One region of the Massilia paldalensis genome, then DNA from elsewhere that is predicted to be linked to it. Evidence: predicted binding sites of a transcription regulator. Region 1 holds the regulator's gene; each other region holds the start of a gene.
The links. The regulator FNR, encoded in region 1, switches genes on or off when oxygen is low (the NO sensors DNR and NnrR bind a similar motif). The targets are predictions, from matches to a motif close to TTGATNNNNATCAA.
Positions count from the first base shown of each region.

Region 1 (3,817 bases):
AGAAGAAGATGATCGCGGCCCAGACGGCCGTGGGGTCGAAGTCCATGCGGGTTCCTCAGGGCGGGGAGTCGGCGGCGTCCTTCTCGGGCACCGACAGGGGCCGGGCCGGCGTGCGCTGGTCGCCGGGTCCCCCGTGCGGCGCGCCGTGCACGTCGAAGGCCTGCGGCCCCTTGCGCACGAGGCGCAGCACATAGGCGATGCCGACGCCGAACACGAAGAAATACGAGACGACGAACAGCGCCAGCGACAGCGCGAGCGGCGCCACGCCATGCTTCGAGGCTGCGTCCGCCGTGCGCAGCACGCCGTACACGACCCAGGGCTGGCGGCCGACCTCGGTGGTGATCCAGCCGGCCAGCACGGCGACCAGCCCCGCCGGTCCCATGCAGGCGGCAAAGCGCAGGAAGCCGCGCTGCGTGTACAGGCGTCCGCCGCGGCGCAGCCACAGGCTCCAGGCGCCCAGCAGGATCATCAACAGGCCCAGGCCGACCATGACGCGAAAACTCCAGAACACGATCAGGGAATTGGGCCGCTCGTCGCGCGGGAACTCCTTCAGGCCCTTGATCTGGCCGTCCCAGGTGTGCGTGAGGATGATGCTGCCCAGGCGCGGCACGCCGACGGCGAAGCGGGTCCGCTCCTGCTCCATGTCAGGCACGCCGAACAGCAGCAGCGGCAGCGGCTCGTCGCCCTCGTTCTGCCAGTGGCCCTCCAGCGCGGCGATCTTGGCCGGCTGGTAGCGCAGCGTGTTCAGGCCGTGCATGTCGCCGACGAGCGCCTGGACGGGCGCCACCACGAGCGCCATCCACATCGCCATCGAGAACATCGTGCGCACGGCGGGGCGATCGTTCCCTTTCAGCAGGTGCCAGGCGGCGGACGCGCCGACGAACAGCGCGGTGGCGAGGAACGCGGCGATCGCCATGTGCGCGAGGCGGTAGGGGAACGAGGGATTGAACACGATGGCGAACCAGTCGACGGGGACCATGCGTCCGCCTTCGATCGCATAGCCCTGCGGGGTCTGCATCCAGCTGTTGGCGCCGAGGATCCAGGTGGCCGAGATCAGCGTGCCCAGCGCCACCATGCAGGTGGCGAGGAAGTGCAGGCCGGGGCCCACGCGGGTCCAGCCGAACAGCATCACGCCCAGGAAGCCCGCCTCGAGGAAGAAGGCCGTCAGTACCTCGTAGGTCATCAGGGGCCCGACGATGCCGCCCGCGTATTCGGAAAACGCGGCCCAGTTGGTGCCGAACTGGTAGGCCATCACGATGCCGGAGACGACGCCCATGCCGAAATTGACGGCGAAGATGCGCAGCCAGAAGTGGTACAGGTCGACGAACACCTGGCGCTTGGTCCTGAGCCAGCACGCTTCCAGCACCATCAGGTAGCTGGCCAGGCCGATCGTGATGGCCGGGAACAGGATGTGGAACGACATCGTGAACGCGAACTGCACGCGTGCCAAATCCAGTGCCGCCAATCCGAACATGAAAGTCCTCCCGAGGTCGTATGGCCAATCTTACATGCGCACGGGGCGCACACGCTTGCCGCGTTCGCCCGTGCGATGCACACTGCATCGTTATTTGATGCAGGTAAGACGCGCAAGCCTTGCCGTCCGGCGCATCGCCGAAGGAAGCCCATGGATTTCGAACTCAAGGAAGTGCTGCAAGCCGTCGGCCCCAATGCCGGCCTGGTCTTCGCATCGTGGATGTTCATGCACCTGCTACAGGGACGCTACAGCAGCGCCTACGAGCGCTACCGCAGCCTGGTCGACAACTACCGCCAGGGTGCCGACGGCCAGCGCAAGGAGACGATCCGCGACGAGGTCGCGCTGTACCGCCGCCGCATCGACTGCATGCGCCGGGCGACCGACTTCGGCCTGTACGCCGCCATGTTGCTGATCGGCACCCTGATCATCGCCGTCGCCGACGCCATCTTCAAGGGCACGTCCTTCCTCAAGTACGCAGGCGCCGCGACCACCGTCGTGGGCCTGGCCATGGTGATCTGGGCCGCCGCCCTCGTCGTCAAGGAAAACCGGCTGATCAAGATGCCACTCGACCGCGAGGCCGACGACATGCCCGAACTGGACCGGCACATGCAGGAGCAGCGTACCTGAATGCGACACTTTTGGCGGCCGAAGGGGTAGGAAAGCGCCCCGATGGTCGAGATTCGCGACAATGGCGACTATAATTCCCTTGTCGATGCTCCCCTTCCCGCCATGAACCACGCCGCCATCCTTACTCCCGACCAGCCGCTGAACATCCAGGCCCTCAAGGTCAGCTGCCAGCAATGCAGCATGGGCCAGCTGTGCCTGCCGATGGGCCTGGCGGATGCCGAGATCGACCGCCTCGACCAGATCATCGGCCGGCGCCGCCGCATCGCGCGCGACGAGCGCCTGTACCAGATGGGCGAGCCGTTCCGCAGCCTGTACGCGGTGCGCTTCGGCCACTTCAAGACCTACCAGGTGAACGCGGCCGGCGAAGCCCAGATCACGGGCTTCCAGATGGCCGGCGAGCTGCTGGGCATGGATGCGATCAGCGGCGACCGCCACCATTGCGACGCCGTCGCGCTGGAAGACAGCGAGGTGTGCGAGATCCCGTTCGACAACCTCGAAGACCTGTTCGGCGAAGTGCCCAACCTGCTGCGCCACTTCCACCGCATCATGAGCAAGGAAATCACGCGCGAACAGAACGTCATGCTCCTGCTTGGGAACATGCGCGCCGAACAGCGCTTCGCCGTGTTCCTCGTAAACCTGTCGGCCCGCTACGCCGCGCGCGGCTATTCCTCGACCAGCTTCCAGCTGCGCATGTCGCGCGAGGACATCGGCAACTACCTGGGCCTGACCATCGAGAGCATCAGCCGCCTGCTGTCGCGCTTCAGGAAGATGGGCCTGGTGCAGGTGGACAAGCGCGAAGTGATCCTGCTCGAACCGGCGCGGCTGAAGGCCATGGCGGCCGGCACCGAGCAGTGCAGCCCCATGGCTTGAGGCGGCCCACGGTATACGTTCGGATAGCTGGCAAGCTGCTCCTGGCCCTGCACAATCGGGGCGAAGGAGATTGCCAATGTCCCACAAGCTTCACCTCGGCGCCGCGGCCTGCCTGCTGTGCGCCACCGCCGTCCACACCGCGCACGCCCAGGACGGCGTGCAGATCTACGGCCGCCTGAACGTCTCGATGGAACACGTCGACAACGGCAGCGGCTTCACCCAGACCCGCCTCGTCAACAACCGCTCCGTGCTCGGCTTCAAGGGCAGCGAAGACCTGGGCGGCGGCCTGAAGGCGATCTTCCAGCTCGAGGGCACGCTGTCGCCCGACACGGGCGCGGGCGAGCCGTTCCGGCGCGATACCCGCGTGGGCCTGGACGGTCCCTGGGGCACGCTGTTCGCCGGCCACTGGGTCACCGCGTACAACGGCGCCACGTCGGGCCTCGACCCGTTCTACCCGACCACGGCCGGCTACATGAGCATCCTGGCCAACGGCTCCGGCTCCTCGGTCGACAACGTCAACAACACGTATTCCTTCGACCGCCGCCAGGCCAACTCCCTGCACTACTGGACGCCCGAGTGGCACGGCCTGTCGCTGCGCCTCACGCGCGGCATGAACGAGGAATCCCCCGCGAACGGCGCCAAGCCGTCGCTGTGGTCGGCCGCCGTCATCTATGCCGACGGCCCGTGGTACGCGACGGTCGCGCACGAACGCCACCACGAGTACCAGGGACCAGGCCTGGACGACACGGGCAGCAAGGCGGCCCTTGCCTACCAGTTCGGCAAGACGTCCTGGGGCCAGACCCGCGTCGCCGTCGTCGGCGAGCGCCTGGAATACGAGACGGCCAG
Region 1 is NZ_JBJCIU010000001.1:1,037,673-1,041,489, reverse strand. It holds gene cydB (cytochrome d ubiquinol oxidase subunit II) at 1-46, opposite strand, end outside; gene ACI1V7_RS04670 (cytochrome ubiquinol oxidase subunit I) at 56-1,474, opposite strand; gene ACI1V7_RS04665 (DUF2721 domain-containing protein) at 1,625-2,101, shown strand; gene fnr (fumarate/nitrate reduction transcriptional regulator Fnr) at 2,204-2,971, shown strand; gene ACI1V7_RS04655 (porin) at 3,048-3,817, shown strand, end outside.

Region 2 (3,817 bases), 360 kb from region 1:
CCGCTCAATGCACCCGTCGCCGCCGCGCCGACGAGCTCCAGTTTTCCAGGTCCACCTCCTCCCGCATGTCCGCGCAAGCGTCCACCAGCTTGTCGATCTCCCCGGCCCCCAGGCCGCAATTGAGCGTCAGGCGCACCAGCGAGCGGTTCTTGGCCGTGGCCGGCGCGCAGAACACGGCGCCCTGGATGCCGCGCTCCTCCAGCGCCTTGCGCAGGACGAGCGTCTTCGGTTCCGGCCCCGCTTCGAGCGCCACGATCTGCTCCGTCCCGTCGTCGATGCAATAGCCCAGGCGCGCCAGCCGTTCGCGTACTTCCACCGTGATGCGGCGCAGCGCCTCGCGCCGCCCGTCGGCGCCGCGCACCAGGTCGATGGCCGCGTCGAAGAAGGCCAGCTCGTGGTTCAACAGGCAGGAACTGAAGATGGCGGGACGCGACGCCGACAGGAAGTAGCCCTTGAAGCGGCTCGAACAAGTGATCAGGCCCGCGCGTCCGGCGAAGGCCTTGGCCAGCGAGGCGGTACGGAAGTGCACGCGGTCCTCGAGCCCCATGGCGATGACGATGCCTGCGCCTTCCGGCCCGTGCGTGCCGAGCGAATGGGATTCGTCCACCACCAGGATGCTGCCGCTCCTTTCCGCGATCTCGACCACGTCGCGCAGCGGCGCGACGCTGCCGTTGGTGCTGTACAGCGCGTCGATCACGACCACGCCGCGCCCGTGCTTGGCGACCTGGCGTGCCAGGTGGCCGGCGTCGTTGTGCAGGAAAGGCACGCCCAGCGCCTGCGCCGACTGCACGCCCTCCCACAGGGAGGCATGGGCCATCATGTCCAGGTAGACCGGCACGCCCGGTTCCGCCAGGCTTTGCAGCAGGCCGACGTTGGCGGCCCAGCCGGATTGGGCCAGCACCGTGTCCTCGGCGCCCAGGTACTCCGCGAATTTCGCTTCCAGCCGGTGCTGGGCGCTGCCCGCCTGCAGGAACACCGACGACATCAGCGCCTGGCCCGCATTGTTCTCCAGGCAGGCCACCTGCGCCCGCACCAGCGCCGGGTCGCTGGCGATGCACAGGTAGTCGTTCCCGGCCAGCATGACGGCGCCGGGGCCGGGACGCTTCCAGACATGCATGTGCTCGCCGCCGAGCAATTGCTCGACGCGGGTCACGTAGTGCTCGTCCATGCGCCGCGTGACGAAGGACGGCAGTTCGTGGCTGGCCGGGCGGGCCGGACGCGCAGTGAACGGGGTACCCGCTTGGGATGCGAAATCGATCATCGTTTTTTCCTCCAAAAAAGTAGTCATTTTGCAATTCCCATTGACGGGTGGATAAGTCATGCGCGCACTATTGATCGAGATCAACGTCGCGTATGCCATTTACGTCACCATCGGCTCAGGTTGCGTCAGATCAATTTTGTGGATGCAAAGTCACAATGAACTCCCTCGCGAGCGGTATCGCCGGCGCCGTGCGCTCCGGCCAGTTCAAGCACCTGCTGCTCAAATGGCTGCTGGTACAGGAGCAGCAGCACGCCATGGTCGCCACCCGCCTGCGCCTGCTGGCCTGGATCGGCTTCCTCGGGATGCCGGCCTACTACCTGGTGTGGACGACGTGGTTCCCCCAGCCCTACGAAAGCCCGCTGCTGCGCGCCCTTGGCATGGCCCTGTGCGTGCCGGCCCTGTTCGCCCACCACGTCAAGGACAACACGCTGCTGCGCGCCTATGAATTCGTCGGCGTCACGTATGTCCTGCCCTTCTTTTTCACCTATATGTTCCTGATGAACGGCGGATCGGCCGTGTGGGCCCAGTCGCTGCTGGCCGCGCTGATCGTGCTGTTCCACTTCGACTGGTGGTGGGCGCTGGCCTCGTTCGCCGCCGGGACGCTGGCCGCCGCCGCCCTGTTCGTGGCAAACGGCGACGGCACGCCGCTGGCGCAGACCCACATGGTCGAGCAGGCGCCGATCTACCTGTTCACGATCGCGGTGGTGTCGGTGACCAAGCTGGGACGGCGCGTGCTGGCGCGCGAAAAGCTGGCCGGGATGGCGCAGGCGCTGGCGCTGGTGTCGCATGAACTGCGCACGCCGCTGATGGGCGTGGCCGCGAACGTGCGCGGCATCGAGCGGGTGGCCCGGCGCCCCGGTACGCAGGGTCTGGCGCCCGGCGTCGACGCGGCCCTGGAAAGGATCCGCTACGACGTGCGCCACATGAACCGCCTGATCGACCTGTTCCTCGCATCGGCGACGGCGCTGGAGCGCGAGCTGGCGCCCACCGAGGCGCTGTCGATGGCGCGCGTGGTGGAGGCCGCCATCGACCGCTACCCGTTCGCCAGCGGCGCCCAGCGCGGCATGGTCGAAGTCGTGGTGCGGCGCGACTTCTGCTTCGCCGGCCGCGACGACCTGTGCGCGGTACTGCTGCTGAACCTCCTTCGCAACGCCCTCAAGGCGCTGCAGCGGGCCGAACGCACGGGAGGCCGCGGCGGCAGCGCGGGCCGGGTCAGGATCGTCATCGACGGCGCCCGCGCCCATCCGCGCCTGCTCGTCATGGACAGCGGCTGCGGCATCCCGGCGCGCCAGCTGCCCCTGATCTTCGAGCGCTTCCATTCGAACCCGCCCGGCTCCGGCGCCGGCATCGGCCTGGCGCTGTGCCGCGACATCGTGCGCGCCTGGCATGGCACCATCCGCTGCCGCTCGCGCGAGCGCACCTATACCGTCTTCGCCGTCGCGTTCCCGCGCGCGGCCGCCCCCTGAACGATCGCCATGGCACTTCCCCTCTACCAGCATCCGAGCACCGTCGTCCTCGTCGACGACAACACCAGCTTCCTCGACAGCGTGCGCTTCCAGCTGGGCGAGCACCTGCCGGCCCGCACCTTCGGCGATGCGCTCGCGGCCATCGCCTGGCTGCGCGAACGCAGCCGCGCCAGCGCCCCCGCGCACTTCTTCTCGCCCGGCATCGACACCTTCGCGGCCCAGCCGCTCAACGTGGCGCTGCACGTCGAGCGGATCTGCCGCATCGTCGGCGACGCCCGGCGCTTCGCCACGCCGTCCGTGCTCGTCGTCGACTACTCGATGCCGGGCCTGAACGGCATCCAGGTCTGCGAGGCGGTGCGCGGCCTGCCGTGCCGCCGCATCCTCCTCACCGGAGCCGCCGACGAGCGTATCGCCATCGACGCCTTCAACCGCGGCCTGATCGACCGCTACATCCGCAAGAGCGACCACGATGCGCTCGACCGCCTGGACGCCGAGCTCGACACGCTGCAGCAGGCCTACTTCCTGGAACAGGCGGACGCCCTGCGCGCGCTGCTGCCGCTGCACGGGTGGGGCTTCATCGACGATCCCGCCATCGCCACGCTGGTCGAGCAGACCGTCGCCTGCTGCGGCATCGTCGAGCATTACCTCGTCCACGACCCGGCCGGCTTCCTGATGCTGGACCGCGAAGGCAAATGCTGGACGCTGGTCGTGGAGACCGACCAGACCATGGCCGCCCACCTGGAAATGGCGCGCGACAGCGGCGCGCCGCCCTCGCTGCTGGAAGCACTCGAGCGGCGCGTCGTGATCCCGAATTTCAGCGAGGGCGACGGCATGTATTCGCCCGCCTTCAGCAAGGACTGGTACCGCCGGACGGCCCCGGCGCGCGTCTGCGAGGGCCGGCAGCGCTATTACTGGGCACTGTTCGAGGGCCGGCCCGGCTTCCTGGCACCGCCGGCATCGTTCGCGGACTACCGGCGCCTGGACAGCTGAGGTTTGCGCTATGCTGTGGTCCCCTTGCCACCGTTCGCGTCCATCATGACCCGTGTCCGCACTGCCAGCCTGCTCGCCGCCCTGCTTCCCCTGCTCGCAC
Region 2 is NZ_JBJCIU010000001.1:1,398,823-1,402,639, reverse strand. It holds gene cqsA (alpha-hydroxyketone-type quorum-sensing autoinducer synthase) at 5-1,261, opposite strand; gene ACI1V7_RS06175 (sensor histidine kinase) at 1,417-2,727, shown strand; gene ACI1V7_RS06170 (response regulator) at 2,737-3,717, shown strand; gene ACI1V7_RS06165 (DUF4380 domain-containing protein) at 3,763-3,817, shown strand, end outside.
Region 2: a site for FNR is predicted at 1,332-1,345, ahead of cqsA (alpha-hydroxyketone-type quorum-sensing autoinducer synthase). Genes of this name have one in related genera too.

Region 3 (3,817 bases), on a different contig from region 1:
TTTTGTAGAAGTCCGGCGAATTCAGCTGGAGCGTGATCGCCGACTGCTCGTCTTCAAGGCTGGCGATGAGCTGTGGCAACTCCTCCAGCTCGCGCTGCTCCTTGTAGCTCAACTTTACCTTTTTGCTAACCACGTTCTGTGCGCTGGATGACATATCCCCGCTTTTTGTTGAGCTGTTCTTCGCGGCGGGCGCCGGCGCCGGCGCTGGCGCGCTGGCCGGCGTGGCCGATTTCACGCGTTCCCAATCGCTGTAGCCGCCGACATACTCGCGCCACTGGCCCTGCCCTTCCGACACGATGACCTGGGTAACGACGTTGTCCAGGAAGGTACGGTCGTGGCTGACGAGAAACACCGTGCCCGCGTAATCCGTGAGCAGCTCTTCCAGCAATTCGAGCGTGTCGATGTCGAGGTCGTTGGTCGGTTCGTCCAGCACCAGGCAGTTGGCCGGCTTGGCGAACAGGCGCGCCAGCAGCAGGCGGTTGCGCTCGCCACCGGACAGCGATTTCACGGGCGAACGGGCGCGCTCGGGCGCGAACAGGAAGTCGCCCAGGTAGCTCATCACGTGCTTGCGCTGGCCGTTGACCTCGACCCAGTCGCTGCCTGGCGAAATGGTGTCGGCCAGCGTCGCTTCCTCGTTCAGCTGGGCGCGCATCTGGTCGAAGTAGGCGACGTTCAACTTGGTGCCGAGCTTGACGGTGCCGCTGTCCGCCGTTTCCTCGCCCAGGATGATTTTCAGCAAGGTCGTCTTGCCGGCGCCGTTCGGCCCGATCAGGCCGACCTTGTCGCCACGCAGCACCGTGCCCGTGAAGTCGCTGACGATCACCTTGTCGCCGTAGCGCTTGGAGACGTTGTCCAGCTCCGCCACGATCTTGCCGGAACGCTCGCCGGTGCCGATGTCGAGCTTGACCTGGCCCTGCTGCTCGCGGCGCGCGGCACGCACGAGGCGTAGCGCTTCCAGGCGGCGTACACGGCCTTCGTCGCGGGTACGGCGGGCCTGCACGCCCTTGCGGATCCACACTTCTTCCTGGGCCAGCACCTTGTCGAACTTGGCGTTCTCGACTTCCTCGTTGGCCAGCAGCTCGGCCTTGCGTTCCTGGTACTTGCTGAAGTTGCCGGGGAAGGACAGCAGCTTGCCGCGGTCCAGTTCGACGATGCGGGTCGCCACGTTGTCGAGGAAGCGGCGGTCGTGGGTAATGAACAGCACGGAGCCGCGGAATTCGCGCAGCAAGCCTTCCAGCCACTGGATCGACGTGAAGTCGAGGTGGTTGGTCGGTTCGTCGAGCAGCAGCACGTCCGGCCCGGACACGAGGGCGACTGCGAGCGCCACGCGCTTCTGCATGCCGCCGGACAGGGTGCCCATTGCCGCCTCGCCCGCGAGGCCCAGGCGGCCCAGCGTCGTCTCGACCTTGTTGCCGAGGTTCCAGGCATCGGTGGCGTCGAGCTTGACCTGCAGCTCGTGCATTCGCTCCATCAGCGCATCGTCATTGCCCTGTCCAAACTGGCCCGTCAGCGACTCGTACTCGGCCAGCATCGCCTTCTGCTCGCCCATGCCGGCGGCAACGGCGTCGAACACGCTCATGGCGGGATCGAACACGGGCTCCTGCTCGACGTAGGCGATCTTGAGGCCCTGCTGCATGACGAGCAGGCCGTCGTCCAGCCTGGAGCGGCCGGAAATGATTTTCAGCAGCGAGGACTTGCCGGTACCGTTACGGCCGATGAGACCGACGCGTTCGCCCGTTTCCAGCGAAAAGTCCGCATGGTCGAGCAGCGCGACGTGGCCGAATGCCAGTTGCGCGGAAGAGAGGGAGATGACTGCCATGTTCTGTAAGCGAAGCCGCGGCGCGCGAGGGCGGCGGACGAAAGGGTCGAAGAAGCGAGCATTGTACCGACTGGGACGGCGTTCGACCCAGAGATCGCGGTAAAGCGCGGATGGAAATGCGTGCGGAATGCGGGAACGGGGGGAAGTGGTGTCGCCAGCAGGAATCGAACCTGCATCTAAGTCTTAGGAGGACCTTGTACTATCCATTGTACTATGGCGACACACGCATGTTGCAGCCAGGTATTCTACCCTACCGCCGTCGCGCCCACAATCGCGCGACGTCATCTCCGTCTCCCTCCCCACCCCGATCTTCCTCCGGCGCCGGCGCGTCTTCACCGGCGCGTGCCACTGCGCGCATCATCGTTTCCCGTCCATTTCCAGAACGATCAAATGCATTGGATCGAAGAAATCGCTCAACAAGAGAATGAAACTTTCTTATTTACAATTGTAATTTCCTTTACATTTTTTTGTAACAATCGTATGGCGCACTGCACAAAAGTTGCCATATGCATGCTATATTTTTTGCTCTCCGTATGTAAATCCGCGCAATAAACAATTGCGTAAAGCCGCCGCATTTTCTTTTATTTGATTCACCCCAATCAATAACGCCCCATCGCGAATTTATTGATGACATATCCATCCGCATGCTGATTTAATTGCCGACGTCACTCTTTTCGCATGAAGCGAAAGCGCCTCGGCATCCTTGTCGCCAACCGTCGTCCTCAAGCGAGAGCCCATGAATATGCATACCCTCAAGTACGATCTGCCCGCGGGCATGGTGGTCTTCCTCGTCGCCCTGCCCCTGTGCCTTGGCATTGCCCTGGCCTCGGGCGCGCCCCTGTTTTCCGGGATTATTTCCGGCATTATCGGCGGCATCGTCGTCGGCATGATCAGCGGTTCCCATACGAGCGTCAGCGGACCGGCGGCCGGCCTGGCCGCCGTCGTCCTCGCGTCCATCGGCAAACTGGGCGCATTCGATATCCTGCTGGTGGCGATTTCGATCGCCGGCGTTTTACAAGTGGCCATGGGCTGCCTGCGCGCCGGTTTCATTGCGAATTACGTGCCGTCGAATGTCATCAAGGGATTATTGGCGGCGATCGGCATACTATTAATTCTCAAGCAGATTCCGCACGCAATCGGCTATGACGCGAATAATGCCGACGAATTATCGTTCTGGCAGGCGAATGGCGAAAATACGCTGTCGGCGATCGCCAATGCATTCGCCGTGATCACGCCCGGCGCCGTCCTCATCACGCTGGTATCGATGCTGATCCTGGTCAATTGGGACAAGACGCCGCTGGCGCGGCTGAAATTGTTCCCGGCGCCCCTGTTCGTCGTGGCACTGGGCATCGGCATGAACCTGCTGTTCGCCCGTTACTTCCCGGCGCTGAGCGTGGAACCCATGCACCTCGTCGACATCCCGCCGCTGGACGTGGGCAACCTCGGCGCCTACGTGCAACTGCCCGACCTGGCCCACTTCGGCAACCACGACGTCTGGCTGGTCGCCTTCACCATCGCCGTCGTCGCCTCGCTGGAGACGCTCCTGAACGTCGAGGCGGTCGACAAGCTCGACCCGCACAAGCGCGAAACGCCGCCCAACCGCGAGCTGGTGGCGCAAGGCATCGGCAATATCTGCGCCGGCCTGCTGGGCGGACTGCCCGTCACGTCGGTGATCGTGCGCAGCTCCGTGAACGTCCAGTCCGGCAACCGCACCAAGGCCTCGGCCGTGCTGCACGGCGTGCTGCTGCTCGTCGCCGTGGTCGCGCTCAGCCCCCTGCTGAACCAGATCCCGCTGGCCGCGCTGGCCGCCATCCTCATCGTCACCGGCTACAAGCTGGCCAAGGTCTCGCTGTTCCGCGACATGTACCGCAAGGGCTGGTCGCAGTTCCTGCCGTTCGCGATCACCATCGCCGCCATCGTGTTCACCGACCTGCTGACCGGCGTGCTGGTGGGCCTGTTCGCCAGCCTGTTCTACCTGATGCGCAGCCACTTCCGCAA
Region 3 is NZ_JBJCIU010000002.1:621,615-625,431, reverse strand. It holds gene ACI1V7_RS12515 (ATP-binding cassette domain-containing protein) at 1-1,819, opposite strand, end outside; tRNA gene ACI1V7_RS12510 (tRNA-Arg) at 1,966-2,040, opposite strand; gene ACI1V7_RS12505 (bifunctional SulP family inorganic anion transporter/carbonic anhydrase) at 2,556-3,817, shown strand, end outside.
Region 3: a site for FNR is predicted at 2,409-2,422, ahead of ACI1V7_RS12505 (bifunctional SulP family inorganic anion transporter/carbonic anhydrase). Genes of this name have one in related genera too.

Region 4 (3,817 bases), on a different contig from region 1:
GCACGTGCGTGAAGTCGATGATCTTGATGCCTTCCAACGGTTTGCTCATGATGCCTGTCTCCTTGTCGATGTCTGCAAACGTGACGGGTCTGCACGCCGGCGTGCGTGGCGCCGGCGCTGCGGCTTTCTGTACTTGCTGTACTTGCTGTCGCTGGGTGCTCGCGATTACTTCTTGGCGCTTTGCGGATTCAGGTTGGTCAGGCGGCCGCTCTCGGTGCCGGCCGTCTCGTCGATGACGGCGTTGATCAGGGCGGGCTTGCCGGCCGCGATGGCCTCGCGCAGCGCGCTGGCCAGTTCCTCCGGCGTGGTCGCGTGGTAGCCGATGCCGCCGAAGGCCTCGATCATCCTGTCGTAGCGGGCATTCTTGACGAACACGGTGGGCGCCACGTCCTTGCCGCCGGTGGGATTGACGTCCGTGCCCTTGTACACGCCGTTGTTGTTGAAGACGATCGTGGTGACAGGCAGCTCGTAGCGGCAGATCGTTTCCAGCTCCATGCCGGAGAAGCCGAAGGCGCTGTCGCCTTCCACGGCCACCACCGGCTTGCCGCTGGTGACGGCCGCGCCGATGGCATAGCCCATGCCGATGCCCATGATGCCCCAGGTGCCGGAGTCGAAGCGCTTGCGCGGCTGGTACTGGTCGATGATGCTGCGCGCGTAGTCCAGCGTGTTGGCGCCCTCGTTGACGAGGTTGATGTCCGGATGGTCCTTCAGGACGTCGCGGATCGCGCGCAGCGCGCTGTGGAAATTCATCGGCACCGGGTTCTTGTCCAGCAGCGCCGCCATCTTGGCCTGGTTCTGTTCCTTGCGCTGGGCGATGGCGCCGAGCCATTCGTCGTCGGGCTTGGCGACGCCGGCACCGTCCAGTCCTTCCAGCAGCGCGGCCACGCAGGAACCGATGTCGCCCGCCAGCGGCGCGGCGATCGGCACGTTGCTGTCGAACTCCGTCGGCGCGATGTCGATCTGCACGAACTGCTTCGGCTTGCCCCAGGTCTTGCCCTTGCCGTGCGCCAGCAGCCAGTTCAGGCGCGCGCCGATCAGCACGACGACATCGGCCTCGGCCAGCACGAAGGAACGCGCGGCCGATGCCGACTGCTCATGCGTGTCCGGCAACAGGCCCTTGGCCATCGACATCGGCAGGTAGGGAATGCCGCTGCGTTCCACCAGTTGCTGGATCGCTTCGTCGGCCTGGGCATAGGCGGCGCCCTTGCCCAGCAGGATCAGCGGTTTCTTGGCGCCCTTGATCAGCTCCAGCGCGCGCTGCACGGAGTCCGGCGCCGGCAGCTGGCGCGGCACGGGGTCGACGACCTTCACCAGCGAGCGCTTGCCGTGGCCGGCCTCGATCGTCTGCGCCAGCAGCTGGGCCGGCAGGTCGAGGTAGACGCCGCCGGGGCGGCCCGAGACGGCGGCGCGGATCGCGCGCGCCACGCCGATGCCGATGTCCTCGGCCTTGTTGATGCGGTAGGCCGCCTTCGCATACGGCTTGGCGGCATTGAGCTGGTCCATCTCTTCGTAGTCGCCCTGCTGCAGGTCGACGATCTCGCGTTCGCTGGAGCCGGAGATCAGGATCATGGGGAAACAGTTGGTGGTGGCGTTCGCCAGCGCCGTCAGGCCGTTCAGGAAGCCGGGCGCGGACACGGTCAGGCAGATGCCAGGCTTTTGCGTCATGAAGCCGGCGATGGCGGCGGCGTTGCCCGCGTTCTGCTCGTGGCGGAAACCGATGAAGCGCATGCCTTCTGCCTGCGCCAGGCGGGCCAGGTCGGTGATGGGAATCCCGACCAGGCCGAAGATCGTGTCGATGTCGTTTTCTTTCAGGGCGTCGATCACCAGGTGGAAGCCATCGGTGACTTCTACCGATACGTTGTGTGTCATGGTTGTCTCCGGTTATGAGCCGCCGTCGCCGCGTGTTTGCTGCGGTGCGTCGAAGCTCCTCGTTGTCGGTGCAGGCGACCTGGCCAGCCGTCTCGCCCTGGAAATCATCATAGCCAGCACGCCTGATTTCAATCATTGACCCCGGTCAAGATTCGCCAGATGATGTAGAGACCCCGACAATCGACCGGCCGCCATGACCCTCATTGCCAATCACCCGGAACGAAACATCATTCGTGTGCAGTTGAAGCAGAACGTCGTCCTCAAGGAGTTGCGCGACAGCGAAATGGCCGCACTCGAACCCTATCTCACCATCACCAACCACCAGAAGGGCGACCTGCTGCTGAACCAGGGCGTGGTCGAGATGGAGCAGTACTTCATCCTCGACGGCATCCTGAAGCGCCAGGTCACGAACCACGAAGCGAAGGAGATGATCCTGCGCTTCTCGTCGGAACGCGACATCGAGACCAGCTACGCCGCCTGGCGCCTCAAGACGCCCACGCCCTACAGCATCGTGTGCGTGACGAAGGCGCGCGTGGCCAGCATGCCGCTGACGCAGTGGGTGGATTTCCTGCAGAGCCACAGCCTCGTGAAGGAAGCGTTCGAGTTCGAAGTGATGAGCCTGATGAGCGGCATCATGGCGCACACGATCACCCTGCACCTGCTCGACGCCCCGGGCCGCGTGCACCGTTTCATGCGCAAGCAGCCCGAGTTGTTCGAGCGCTTGCCGAAGAAGGAACTGGCGGCCTACCTGAACCTCTCACCGGAAACCCTGAGCCGCCTGAAACACCAGGGAAAGATCTGAAAACAACGTTTTTTGCAGCGCGGCCACAGATTTTTTCTGCCTCTTTTTTGGGCGCTTTTTCATAGCTAGACATTCATGCGTGGAATGTCCCGTATCACGCCGTTCAATTGGACGCGGGATAGTCTGCCTTTACAATCAAAGGCATACATCTTTTCGACCTTGAATAAGGAGTGGCAACCATGAATGGCATGAGCGACACCGCAACGCAACAAAACGGCGCATCTTTCTCCTTCGCAGCACTGATCGCCGCCCTGTTCCAGCTGAACCTGCGCGACAAGCTGAGCGCCGCCAACCGCGACGACGGCGCCCACACCTGGGGTCTGTAATTCCGGGGCCTGTAATTCCGCAGCTTGTCTTCCGGGAGCCGTACGACTGGTTCCCGCAAGCGCCGCCAGCACGTCCGACGCACCGGCCGGGATTTCCCCGCCGGTGCGTTTTTCTTCAGGCGATGACCGCCTTCTGCAGGCGCACGCCGCCCCGTGCTTCCGCCATCGTCTGTTCAAGCAATTTCACCAGCGCGTAGGCTGAATCGATATGCGGCGTGGGCGTGCCCGTCATGCGCGCCAGCTCGATCACCGAACCCACCAGGGCATCGATTTCCGGCCCGCGGCCCGCTTCCACGTCCTGCAGCATCGACGTCTTATGCTTGCCGATCTTCTCGGCCCCCGCGATGCGCCGCTCCAGGCTGACGCGGAAGGAAATGCCCAGCCGCGCCGCCACGCTTTCGGCTTCGCGCATCATGTCGGCCGCCAGGTCGCGCGCGAGCGGATGCTGGCAGATGTCGACCAGCGTCGAATGCGCCAGCGCGCTGATCGGGTTGAAGGACAGGTTGCCCCACAATTTCAGCCAGATCTCGGCGCGGATGTCATCCAGGATCGGCGACTTGAAGCCCGCCGCCTCGAACGCCGCCGTGACGCGCACGATCCGTTCGCTCGTGCTGCCATCGAGTTCGCCCAGGGGAAAGCGGTTGCCCTCGATGTGGCGGATGACGCCGGGCGCCACCAGTTCCGCCGCCGGGTAGACGACGCAGCCGAGCACCCGCTCCGGCGGGATCAGGCGCGCCAGGTCGCCGGCCGGGTCCACGCTGTGCACGCTGCGTCCCTCGTACTCTCCGCCATGGCGGTGGAAGTACCAGAACGGGATCCC
Region 4 is NZ_JBJCIU010000003.1:271,046-274,862, forward strand. It holds gene frc (formyl-CoA transferase) at 1-49, opposite strand, end outside; gene oxc (oxalyl-CoA decarboxylase) at 166-1,869, opposite strand; gene ACI1V7_RS15910 (Crp/Fnr family transcriptional regulator) at 2,063-2,671, shown strand; gene ACI1V7_RS15915 (hypothetical protein) at 2,860-2,997, shown strand; gene ACI1V7_RS15920 (2-dehydropantoate 2-reductase) at 3,113-3,817, opposite strand, start outside.
Region 4: a site for FNR is predicted at 2,005-2,018, ahead of oxc (oxalyl-CoA decarboxylase). Genes of this name have one in related genera too.